4 regions of the Agrobacterium bohemicum genome follow, and region 1 is predicted to be linked to each of the others. Evidence: predicted binding sites of a transcription regulator. Region 1 holds the regulator's gene; each other region holds the start of a gene.

Region 1 (3,112 bases):
TTGTCGGAAGCAGCAGTTGAAAAGGCGCTGGACAAGAAAATGAATGAAGTTTCGTACAAGATGATCGGCAAGGACGTTTCTGTCTATTATAGCGAGAAACGCGCCCTTTACGATGTGAACCTCAACGTTCGCGAAAACACGGTAACAGCTTTGATCGGGCCATCCGGTTGTGGAAAGTCTACTTTCCTGCGGACGCTGAACCGCATGAACGACACGATCGACGGTTGCCGCGTCACCGGCAAGATCACGCTCGATGAGGACGATGTCTACGATCCCGCGATCGACGTAGTTGAGTTGCGCGCGCGCGTCGGCATGGTGTTCCAGAAGCCGAACCCATTCCCGAAGACGATCTATGAAAACATCGCCTACGGCCCACGCATCCACGGTCTTGCCCGCAGCAAGGCTGATATGGACCAGATCGTCGAAGCCAGCCTGCAAAAGGCCGGCCTGTGGAACGAAGCAAAGGATCGCCTGCACGAATCCGGTACCGGTCTTTCCGGTGGCCAGCAGCAACGTCTTTGCATCGCCCGCGCCATTGCCGTTTCGCCTGAAGTCATCCTGATGGATGAGCCATGCTCGGCGCTGGACCCGATTGCGACTGCCAAGGTCGAGGAATTGATCCACGAGCTGCGCGCCAACTATACGATCGTTATCGTGACGCACTCTATGCAGCAGGCCGCCCGCGTATCTCAGCGCACGGCCATGTTCCACCTCGGCCATCTGGTGGAAGAAAATGACACCGACAAGATGTTCACCAACCCGGATGACCAGCGTACGCAGGACTACATCATGGGCCGCTTCGGCTGATCTGCCGTTGGTTCACAACATCAGCGCAAACCGCTTGAGCCCGGCTGGGCTTGCGGAATCGCACCGAAACTGGAGAGTAGAACATGCCGACCCACTCGCATATCATGTCCGCTTACGATGAAGAGCTGAAGTTCCTGACCCGCCGTATCGCCGAAATGGGCGGTCTGGCGGAGCAGATGTGCGCGGATGCCGTGCGCGCCCTCGTCAATTCCGACGCAGCCCTGGCCCAGAAGGTCATCTCGGATGACACGATCCTTGACAACGCCGAACGCGAAATCGGCGACAAGGCCATCGTCACCATTGCCAAGCGCCAGCCTATGGCAGCCGACCTTCGCGAAATCATTGGCTCGCTGCGCATCGCTGCCGATCTGGAGCGCGTCGGCGACCTCGGCAAGAACACGGCCAAGCGCGTTATAGCGGTTGCCGGAACCGGCGTTCCTCGCAAGCTGGCGCGCGGTCTCGAGCATCTGTCCGAACTGGCGCTGGTGCAGCTGAAAGACGTTCTGGACGTCTATTCCACCCGTTCGGCGGAAAAGGCACAGACCATCCGCGAGCGCGACGAGGAAATCGACGCGATGTACACCTCGCTGTTTCGCGAGTTGCTGACATATATGATGGAAGATCCGCGCAACATTACCACCTGCACGCATCTTCTGTTCTGTGCCAAGAACATAGAGCGTGTTGGCGATCATGCCACGAACATCGCGGAGACCATCTACTACATGGCCACCGGTAGCCAGCCGGAAGGCGAGCGTCCCAAGGACGACAGTTCCAACACGCTCGGTGCAGTAACCGAGTGAATTCCCTATAAGACTGGCGGAGTCCCTTAGCCATGGTGCCGAAAATAGCAGTTGTCGAAGATGAAGAGGCGTTGAGCGTTCTTCTTCGCTACAATCTGGAATCCGAAGGTTACGACGTGGACACGATCCCGCGTGGCGACGAAGCGGAAATCCGCTTGCAGGAGCGCACGCCGGATCTTTTGATCCTGGACTGGATGCTGCCGGGCGTTTCCGGCATCGAGCTTTGCCGCCGTCTGAGAATGCGTCCTGAAACCGAACGCCTCCCGATCATCATGTTGACGGCACGTGGTGAGGAAAGCGAACGTGTGCGTGGTCTGGCCACCGGTGCCGACGACTATGTGGTCAAGCCATTTTCAACGCCGGAACTGATGGCCCGCGTCAAGGCCATGCTGCGCCGCGCTCGTCCCGAAGTCCTGTCTTCGGTGCTGAAATGCGGGGATATCGAGTTGGACCGGGAAACCCACCGGGTTCACCGCAAGACCCGTGAAGTGCGGCTCGGACCAACCGAATTCCGCCTGCTGGAATTCCTGATGGTGTCTCCCGGTCGTGTTTTCTCGCGCTCTCAGCTTCTCGACGGCGTCTGGGGTCACGACATCTATGTGGATGAACGCACCGTGGACGTCCACGTCGGCCGCCTGCGCAAGGCGCTCAACTTCTCCAATATGCAGGATGTTATCCGCACCGTGCGCGGCGCGGGATACTCTATGGAAGCCTGATAGATATCAGACTTCCAGATTGATTGGGTAGCGCGCGTAAAGTCTTTCTTCTTGGCTCAGGCGCGCGCGCTGCAAAACTTCGACGTAGCGCTGTTTTGCTCGAATTCCATAACTCGTTTTCATCGCGCCCATCATTTCGATGTCCAGGTACATCCAGTTCCAACGAGATGGTAGGACACTTTTGCGGGACGTAAAGAGCGCTCCTTTTTGATTGCGTGCATCATAAGTTCTGTCGAATTCAACTCGAATGCGGCATCATCGATGTCCTCGGCTTCCCTGCGCCAGTATTCCTTGCCGCGCTCTTCACAGATGAGCCAATAGTGATTATTGGCCCACTCAACGTATACCCTTCCATCTCCACAAGACCGACGGGAGATGGATAGAAAAGGAGCTTCAATAACTTTGGACCATATGTCTGAGATATATTTTTCCAAGACGTCGATTGGGTCCAGGGGCACCTCTTTCTGATATAAAAGCCAACTGCCAGCATGCACCAAACGTACCCTTCGAGCAGCGCCATCGGTAGTCGATGTCATTATCTCAAAATTAAAGTTTGACTATCCGACGATAAACGTCTATCAATGTCATATCGATATTTTGCTTGCTGAGCTTTGGTTGCCGCGCGATTAGCACCGCGTTTTGAACTAACCCTTTCCTTCAAAAAAATCGCTATAATCGCACGCGGGACGCAAGTTCTGCGATCTATCTCTTATGCTTTGAAAGGGTTCATTATGACCACAGGCACAGTAAAATGGTTTAACTCCACCAAGGGCTTCGGCTTCATTCAGC
Region 2 (3,112 bases), on a different contig from region 1:
GCGCTGGCCCTTGCCATCATAACCCATGCGGCGGGTCTTCAGCACACCTTTGCCGCCGAAATCCGACAGTGCGGCTTCGAGGTTCGCCTGATCATCGACCTGGCGGAAATCGGCTGTGGGGATGCCGCAATCGTTGAGGAAGCGCTTTTCGGTCAAGCGGTCCTGCGAGGCGCTGAGCGCCTGTGGTGGCGGGAAGACGGGAACGGAAGCGGCTAGCGTCTGGGCTGCAACCACCGGCACGTTTTCAAATTCGTAGGTTACGACATCACAGACATTTGCCAGTTCGGCCAGCGCCTTTTCGTCGTCATAGGCGGCGACGATCTGGCGATTGCAGACCTGCGCTGCCGGACAGTCGGCCTGTGGCTCCAGCACGATGGTGCGGAAGTTGAGGCGCGCTGCAGCCATGGCCAGCATGCGGGCAAGCTGACCGCCACCGATAATGCCGATGGTTCCTGATTTCCCGGTCACTTCCAAGGTCATTGCGGGGTGTCCATGGGGTATTCGGCAATGGCTGCCGTCTGGCGGGCGCGGTACTCGTCCAGCCGGTCGGCCAGATCTTCGTCGGATAGCGCAAGCACGGCGGCGGCGAGCAGAGCGGCATTGATGGCACCGGCACGACCGATGGCGAGTGTGCCAACGGGAATGCCTGCCGGCATCTGGACGATGGAATAGAGACTATCCTGCCCCGACATGGTCTTGGACTGCACGGGGACACCAAATACCGGAAGCGGTGTCAGTGAAGCCGTCATGCCCGGCAGATGGGCGGCACCGCCAGCACCGGCGATGATGACCTTGAAACCTTCGTCACGCGCGCCGCTGGCGAAACTGAACATCCTCTCCGGTGTGCGGTGGGCGGAAATGATGCGCGCTTCATATTCCACATCCAGCGCATCCAGCGTGTCGGCTGCGTTTTTCATGGTCTCCCAGTCGGACTGGCTTCCCATGATGATGGCGACGGGCGGTGTCTCTGTGCTCAACGGTCTCTCCGTATCAGGCAATGATATCAGGAATAATCTGGTCTTCGATCTGGGTCATCTTGTCCTTGATGACCAGCTTTTTCTTCTTCATCCGCTGAATGCGCAATGCTTCGCAGTTGGTCTGGATCATCGCATTGATCGCGGCATCGTAGTCTTCGTGCTCCTGCCGCAGTCTTGCAAGTGCAAGCCTGACATCAGCGTGGTCCTGATCGGGCATCTGTTTATCCCCATATGATACAACCGGACCGCCATCCGGCCATTTTGTTGTCGCTCTTGGTGCCTGTACCACCAAATGACGGTAACGGGAAGTTTCCCTCATGTGCATTTTGCCTAGATATTGCCTTGATTCTGCCTTCGACAAGCCGGGCGTTCCATGTCACATTGGTGTCGTAAACCTGAAACTCCAGCGATGGAGCGCTGGAGGTAGGTTCAACAAGGAAGGACGTGCCGCATGACCATTCAGGCTCATATTGCATCGCTGGAAAAGAAACACGGTGCTCTTGAGGAGGAGCTCGAAACCGTTCTCGCTTCCCCCTCTTCGGATGATAAGCAGATTGTGGATCTTAAACGCAAAAAACTGCGCCTGAAGGACGAAATGCAGAGGCTGCAAGCCTCCACCACGCATTGATCAAACCATATCTTTGTTGCCTGACGTCAGTATAGTTTACGTCGCAGCCTGAAAGCCCGGCTCTGATTGCTTTTGCGATCAGGGCCTTTTTTACGCGTATGTCCCGGCGTTTAGAGCGGCAGTCCGTCCCAGAGAAGTTTCAGCGCGGCCAGAAAGGCCATGCCATACATCAGTGGATAAAAGACCGCTGGTTTCATGTATTTCACCACTTTCGCCCCGGCAAAGGTCGCAACCATGGCAACCGGCAACAGCATGGCTGACGTGGTGAGGTTGGTGGCATCCAGCGCGCCGAGCGCGAAATAGGGTATGAGCTTTATCGCGTTCATAATCGCAAAGAAGCGAACGCTCATGCCGGTATAGACTTTAGGGTCCAGTTTCAGCGGCAGCACGTAAATCTGGAATGGTGGCCCGCCCGCATGTGCCACGAAGCTGGCATAACCCGAAAGGCTGGACCAGATCGTCGCCCTTACCGGGCGCTGGCCTTTCGCCGGCGTTTCCAACCCACCGTGAGAGGTTCTGTACGCCTCATAGAAATAGCGCAACACGAAGATAATGGTGACGCTCGCCACCACCAGACGCATGGCATCGGGCGAAATCATGCTCGACATCGCCCAACCCAGCGTTATGCCGACAATCGCCCCCGGCAGCATGATCAACAGGGTCTGACGGTGATTGTATTTGCGCCAGGCAATCAGCGCGACGATATCCATCACCACGAGAATGGGCAGAAAGATCGCAGCCGCCTGTACCGGCGGCACGGCGAGCGCCATCAAAGGCACACCCATCAGCGCCAATGCGCCGCCCAGCCCGCCTTTGGAAAGGCCAACGAGGATGACCGCGGGGATGGCAACGAGGAAAAAATGGAAATCAGCTAGCATGGATGGACGGTTGATCCTTTCGCCTGTCCGGTTTATCGGAAGTATGACATGAAAACGAGTGCAGATTACGCGGGAAGCGTCCTGTCTGCGGAAAATGGAAAAACCGATGACTGCACCCAAAGACCGCTGCCGACTCGTTCTGATCGTTCCTGCTCACGACGATACCGACCATCAGGCCAAGACATTGGAAGATGCGCTGCGTGGCGGCGATGTCGCGTCTGTCATCATTCCGCAATATGGTCTTGACGATGCGGCTTTCCAGAAACTGGCGGAAACGCTGGTGCCGATCGTTCAGGAAGCCGGTGCCGCGGCACTCGTCGCAGGCGACAGCCGCACGGCCAGCCGCGTCAAGGCAGATGGCCTGCACGTGATGGGCGGGGCAGATGCGCTTTCCGAAGCCGTCGAGAGTTTTTCGCCGAAGCTCATCGTCGGTGGCGGCAATGCCGATGACCGTCACAAGGCGCTGGAGCAGGGTGAGAGCAACCCCGACTACATGTTCTTCGGCAAGCTGGAAGGTGATATCAAGCCGGAAGCGCACCCCAAGAATATGGCGCTTGGCGAATGGTGGGCGTCCATGATCGAAATCCCTGTTATCATCATGGGCGGGTCGGATGTCGCTTCCGTCATCC
Region 3 (3,112 bases), on a different contig from region 1:
TTCCTGACGTCCGCCGAAGTTTTCAGCGGCCGTCGTCAGCATTTCTGCCGAGATATCCAAACCATAAAGCTTGGCGGTGGGGAACAGCTTCGATGCACGAAGAAGATTGCGGCCAGTGCCGCAGCCGATTTCCAGCAAGCTGCCGCCCTGGGGTACATCGAGCTTGTCGATGGTCGTGTCGCGCCCCAGAAGGTAATATTTGCGGGTGATGTCATAGATGTGCCGCTGGTTGCGGTACATGCGGTCCATCAGGTTTGCATGATTGGCATCGCCAAGGCTGATATTGTCGCCGATGATCTTCACGCCTGAGCCCTCTGATAGATATGGAAACCGCCATAGATCGCGGAGCGGTCGCGGGCGTTCAGCTCTTGAGAACGTTCGCCGAGATAGGACCATTGCGCTGCGATATCCGGCGACAGGCGACCCTCGATCACGCTTTTTTCGGCTGCGGTGCGGAAGATGACGCGCGCGTCAGGCGCTGCCGTGCGGCTGATCTGCGACCACAACTCGTTGATCTGCACATCGCTCATCCAGTCCTGCGCGTCGAGAAGCACGTAGCGATCGACGGAGGAGGCGGGTTTGGAGGCGAGCAGTTCGGTGAAGGTGGCGTGGTGGACGTGCACCCGTGAGGCGTTTTCACGGATGGCCTGATAGTAGTCCCGACGCAAATAATCCGGCAGATTGCCTTCCTGCGCTTGCGGGTAACGACGTGCGAAGGCCTGCCAAGCGAAATAATTCTCCTTCAGCGGAAAATCACAGGCCAGTTTCTCGAGACGTTGACGCAGGACCGGGGCAATGGTGTTGCCATCCGACAGGCTGGCGAGTTCGTCATACTGGCGCGGTGGAATGCCGAGACCGAAGAGCGAGCTCTTGCGCTTCGTCAGCCAGCGGATGACAGGCTTGTCGAACAGCGGCGCCACCTTTTCATCGAAAAACTGGCGTTGCTCATCCATGGAGCGGGTATTGGCCATCTCCTGCAGCTTCACGCCATGCAGACGGGCCAGCACATGGCCGACCCCGATGAAACGGCCCAGTAGGCCGGTGCGGTAGATATTGCGGTCGAAGACAGAGATGCGACGGCGTCCGCTCAAAGTGCGCTTGGACCAGTAAGCGCGCGTTTGTGCATCGAGGTTCGGCGCGATGAACTGATCGTAGCCATTGCTGTTGGAGCGCACGTTTGCGACGCCGAACTGGCGCACGACATCTCCATGGCCGGGCAGATGGCGGAAGGCGGCCAGTTTCAGCTTGTTGAGCGCAATGTGGTGCGGATTGAGGTCGACCACATCGATGCGTGACGGATTGCGCGAGAGGTAAGCCAGGACGTTGCAGCCGCCTGAGCCGATGGTGACGATGCTATGGCCATCACGCAATTCCATGGCCTGCATATCGATTTCAGGGTCTTCCCAGATTTGCGGATAGACCAGACCGGAAAACAAAACGCCGAACAATCTCTCAGACAGGCCGCTGGTGGACAGGGCCTTGTGCTGAAGGAGGGCGGACTTGAGCTTTACGTTTTTGCTGAAACCGGTTTTTGGAGCGACACTCGTCATCTGATTCCACCTCTCATTCGGTTGAGAGGCGTTTAGCGACGAGACGCAACAGTTTGATGACGGGGGTGATTGCCATATTCGATGGCAGTGGGCTTGGCCCACCCCCCTCTGTCCTGCCGGACATCTCCCCCTCAAGGGGGGAGATCGACTCGTAGCGACCTCTCGGCTATCTTGAACGGTGTGGGAGGAGTGATGAGCAGACGTCTAGCCGATCTCCCCACCTGAGGGGGAGATGTCCGGCAGGACAGAGGGGGTTAAGCCCCACACGCCGATGTGCAATCTCGGAAAATGATAGGCCGCTAGTCCTACTTGCGCAGAACGTGCAGCATGCCTTTGCGCTTGGCATCGTAATAATAGCCACGTGCATAGAGGCGCACGGCGTTGTCGCGGTTGTTATCGGCGACGAGCCAGGCGCCGCGCAGGTACTTTACCGCATATTTCAGGTTGGTTTCAGCGTCGAACAGGCCGGAGGCGGGGCCGTCGAAACCCATGGAGCGGGCTGTTGCGTGCTTGATCTGCATCAGTCCGAAATGGCCGCCATTGACGGCCTTGGGATTGTAGCGGCTTTCGCGCATGACCACGCGGTGGACGAGATCTTCCGGCACCTGATACATGGTCGCATATTTGGTGATGAGACCGCTGAGCTTCTGCCGGCCTGCCATGGACGGCGCATCCAGTGAGGGCGTCAGGCCTTCGCGGGTGCTGATGGCGGCAAGAGCGGCGTTCTGAGGTGCCGAAGCGTAGGCCAGCATGGCACCCTGTGGCTTGGGAACCGGGATGACGCTTTGCTGACGCATCATGTCTTCGGTCAAAGGTACAGCGGCTGCCGATGGTGTCCCGGGTGCACCCGGGGCAGGGGGGAAGCTGCCTTTGAGCGCAACGACCTGCGGCAGGGCAGAGGTGGCGGTCTGACGTGCAACGGCGGCTGCAGCAGGCGTTGTGGCTGCCGGTGCGGCCAGAGCGGTCTGGGTTGCTGCCTGTGGCTGAATTTGTGCGTCGATGGCTGCTGCGGCTGCAATTTCCGATGCAGGTGGAAGTGCGATACGTGCGCCCTTGGCCGTAGCGACTGTCGGAAGAGCTTCCGCTGTCGCATTTTCAGCGACCTGTGCTGGGGTAGAGGATGCACTGGCCGGGCTTGCGGCTAAGGTGCTTTCCACCGTAGCGGCGGAGGCTATCTGAGGCTTGGCAATATCGCTTTTGGATGCGACTTCTACGCTTGTGCAGCCCGCCAGTGTCAGCGCGATGCCGACTGTGGACGACAAAAGAAGAGCCGATTTTCGGCGAAAATTGCCTTCAACTTTCATGCGTCCGCCCTTGAATGTGCCTGTCGCTCGATACCCCCGTTTCTCGCGAAGCAGGCAGTCCCTATCCGGCGATCATTAACCTATCGTAAGGATTCCGGCAAGCAGGGACTCATATTTGCGTTTCAGGCGGCAATCCGGCGGTATCCGGCGGTCACGGCGCGGCCCGCGATGAAGTGGGTTCTTTTCGGATTGCGGAGCTTTTTGGTCACGGACATGCGCCGCACCGAAGTAATGGTCAGCCGCGAGAAACTGGCCTGG
Region 4 (3,112 bases), on a different contig from region 1:
ATTCGAGAATATCGTCTAGCGCCGGATAGGGCGGTAGCGAGTCCTGATCGGTCTGGTTGGGGCGCAGTTCTGCCGAGGGTGCTTTAGAGATGATGTTGGCCGGGATGACTTCGCCTGATGGACCAAGCGCCGTTGGCGGAACGTGGGCATTTCTCCAGGCGGAGATCGCATAGACCTGCATCTTGTAAAGGTCTTTGATTGGGTTGAAGCCACCATTCATGTCGCCGTACAGCGTGGCGTAACCCACCGACATTTCAGATTTGTTGCCTGTCGTGACCACCATGGAGCCGAACTTGTTCGAGATGGCCATGAGGATAGTACCGCGAGCGCGGCTTTGCAGGTTTTCTTCGGTGATGCCCTCTTCCGTTCCTTCGAACATTTCAGCCAGTGAAGACAGAAAACCATCCACTGGCTCAGCAATCGGGACGATGTCGTAACGGCAACCCAGCGCCTTGGCGCAATCCGCCGCGTCCTTGAACGACTCTTCCGACGTGTAGCGATAGGGCAGCATGATGCAGCGCACTCGCTCTTCGCCCAGTGCGTCCACAGCAATCGCGGCACATATCGCTGAGTCGATGCCACCGGACAGGCCCAGAACCACGCTCTTGAAGCCGTTCTTGTTCACGTAATCACGGAAGCCCAGCATGCAGGCGCGATAATCGGCTTCCTCGCCCTCGGGGATTTGCGAGAACGGTCCTTCGTCGCAATGCCAGCCCTTTTCGGTCCGCTTCCAGTCCGCGACGGCCAAGGTCGCTTCGAACTGGCTCATCTGGAAAGCCAGCGTCTTGTCCGCATTGAAAGCAAAGCTTGCACCATCGAAAACAAGCTCGTCCTGACCGCCCACCTGATTGGCAAAAACAAGCGGTAACCCGCTCTCGATCACCTGCCGCAGGGCGACCTGATGGCGCACATCTACCTTGCCGCGATAGTAAGGCGAGCCATTTGGCACTAGCAGAATTTCAGCGCCGCTTTCAGCCAACGTCTCACACACACCGAGGTCGTTCCAGATTTCTTCGCAGATCGGAATCCCGATTCGAACTCCCCTGAAATTGTAGGGGCCGGAAATCGAACCTTCGGAAAAGACACGCTTTTCATCGAACTCGCCATAGTTGGGCAAATCCACCTTGTCGCGCAGGGCAACGATACGGCCACCGTCCAATAGCGCAACGGAATTATGCCGCCCGGTTTCGCCCTGACGGGGAAATCCGATGATAATGCCCGGCCCGCCATCTGATGTCTCGGCGGCAAGCTCCTCCACTGCCTTCAGACATGATTGCAGAAATGCAGGCTTCAGAACCAGATCTTCCGGCGGATAGCCAGAGATGAACAGCTCGCTCAGCAGCAACAGATCGGCACCTTGCGAGGCAGCGTCGGCGCGGGCTTCCCGCGCAAGCGAAAGGTTGCCAGCGACATCGCCGACAGTGGGGTTGAACTGCCCTACGGCAATTCGCAATACATTGGGATCGGTGTGTATTTGGCTCATGACTCTCATTTACCGTGGCTAAGCAGGCCGTGCAACGCAAGCCTTTAAACTCGCTCAAAATAACCGCATCGGGAAGGCAACCGCCTTACGCAATGGTTATTCGGCTACCTTGTGAATTTTGCATAGTTCATATCGCATTCACGCCGCTTATGTGACAGTTACATGACATCCTCGTGACGCCCGATTCACGCGGCGGATTACAGACGACCGGAGTTTAATATAGTGCGGAATTCGGTGCCCAAAATAACGGCTGCCGGAAGGACGAAACGCGTCCTTTCACGCCCTTCGACATGGAACGTTATCAGAGTTCTGTCGGACGTGCGTCCCCTCATAAACCTCACGCTCGCGGCCCTGTTGCTGGTCGTCTGCGTGGAATGGATCGCGCGCGGCTCGCTGCAAGACGTAGGCACATTCCTGACCTCCACCACCCGGCCCGGACTGACGACACTCTTTGCCGTCATCCTCGTTCTGCTGGCGTTCGATGCGCTGCTCGGCCGGCACTACCAGTCTCTGCTTGTCGCGGGACCGCTTCTTCTGTTGCCAGCCGTCATGTCGCATCAGAAGCAACTCTATCTTTCGGACCCGCTCTACCCTTCCGATCTGCTGTTCGGTCGCCAGATCCTGCAGCTCTTGCCGACGATGCTGAAAGCGCAGCCGCTTATGGCCATCGCCATCGCGCTTGGTCTGATCATGGCTGCCGCGTTGGCTGTCATGCTGTGGCGCCTATGCCGGGACCACGCGCCGGTCATGGCGGCAAAACAGCGCGTGTTGCGGCTGATGCTGGCCATCCCGCTGCTGGCTGGCATTGGCTCTTTGATGGACTATTCGCAAAACTCCTGGCTGCGTGACCGCCTGAATATCATTCCGATGATGTGGGACCAGAAGGAAAATTATCGCCAGAACGGCTTTCTCATGGCTCTCGCCTTCAACATTCCCATGGCAAAGGTGTCGGCTCCCGCAGGTTACAGCGAAAATACGATTTTAGACATCGTCTCGGATGGCTCGGCTCATGCCGTCAACCACAGCACCTTTCCAGACGTCATCATGATCATGAGCGAATCGCTTTGGGACCCGACACGGCTGCCCAATGTATCACTTTCCAGAGACCCTATGCCGACAATCCGAAGCAGGCAGTCGGGTCACGTTTTCTCTCCGGAATTCGGCGGCATGACTGCCAATGTCGAATTCGAAGCGCTGACAGGTTTTTCCAACGCCTTCCTGCCCTATGGCAGCATCCCCTATCAACAATATGTACGGCAGCCCCTGCCGTCACTCGCCACCTTCTTCAGAAGCGAAGGCTATTCCGCCATTGCGATGCATCCGTTTCAGGACTGGTTCTGGAACCGTCGCGAGGTCTACAAATCCTTCGGCTTCGAAGAATTTCGATCGGAAGAAACGCTTCCGGTCATGGAAAAGCGCGGTACCTTTGCTTCAGACGAAGCATTGACGTCGGAGATCATGCAGACCGTGGATGCGGCGGAGAGCCCGCTTTTTCTGTTCACAGTCACTCTTCAGGGGCACGGGCCTTATGAACCGAACCGCTATATCAACAACACAATCTCGATCAACGGCTCGCTTTCGGAACAGGCAACGGAATCGCTTGCCACCTACGCCCAAGGCGTATCGGAA

The links. Region 1 encodes PhoB, which activates phosphate uptake and scavenging genes when phosphate is short. Its sites were predicted from a motif close to TGTCATNNANCTGTCAT; they were not measured.
Region 2: ATO67_RS22470 (YdcH family protein) is a predicted target of PhoB. The motif match lies at 1,352-1,368, and genes of this name have one in related genera.
Region 3: ATO67_RS05070 (BtaA family protein) is a predicted target of PhoB. The motif match lies at 1,596-1,612, and genes of this name have one in related genera.
Region 4: ATO67_RS00600 (LTA synthase family protein) is a predicted target of PhoB. The motif match lies at 1,635-1,651, and genes of this name have one in related genera.

What each region holds. Positions count from the first base shown of each region.
Region 1 covers NZ_KQ961028.1:244,377-247,488, reverse strand. The annotation lists gene pstB (phosphate ABC transporter ATP-binding protein PstB) at 1-807, shown strand, start outside; gene phoU (phosphate signaling complex protein PhoU) at 891-1,607, shown strand; gene phoB (phosphate regulon transcriptional regulator PhoB) at 1,640-2,323, shown strand; gene ATO67_RS23110 (hypothetical protein) at 2,330-2,476, opposite strand; gene ATO67_RS11910 (cold-shock protein) at 3,055-3,112, shown strand, end outside.
Region 2 covers NZ_KQ961031.1:23,217-26,328, reverse strand. The annotation lists gene ATO67_RS14930 (5-(carboxyamino)imidazole ribonucleotide synthase) at 1-480, opposite strand, end outside; gene purE (5-(carboxyamino)imidazole ribonucleotide mutase) at 477-977, opposite strand; gene ATO67_RS14920 (YdcH family protein) at 991-1,194, opposite strand; gene ATO67_RS22470 (YdcH family protein) at 1,429-1,605, shown strand; gene ATO67_RS14915 (sulfite exporter TauE/SafE family protein) at 1,716-2,483, opposite strand; gene ATO67_RS14910 (thiamine phosphate synthase) at 2,590-3,112, shown strand, end outside.
Region 3 covers NZ_KQ961024.1:401,796-404,907, forward strand. The annotation lists gene ATO67_RS05065 (class I SAM-dependent methyltransferase) at 1-249, opposite strand, end outside; gene ATO67_RS05070 (BtaA family protein) at 300-1,550, opposite strand; gene ATO67_RS05075 (lytic transglycosylase domain-containing protein) at 1,856-2,854, opposite strand; gene ATO67_RS05080 (LysE family translocator) at 2,977-3,112, opposite strand, start outside.
Region 4 covers NZ_KQ961023.1:126,543-129,654, reverse strand. The annotation lists gene ATO67_RS00605 (NAD+ synthase) at 1-1,483, opposite strand, end outside; gene ATO67_RS00600 (LTA synthase family protein) at 1,706-3,112, shown strand, end outside.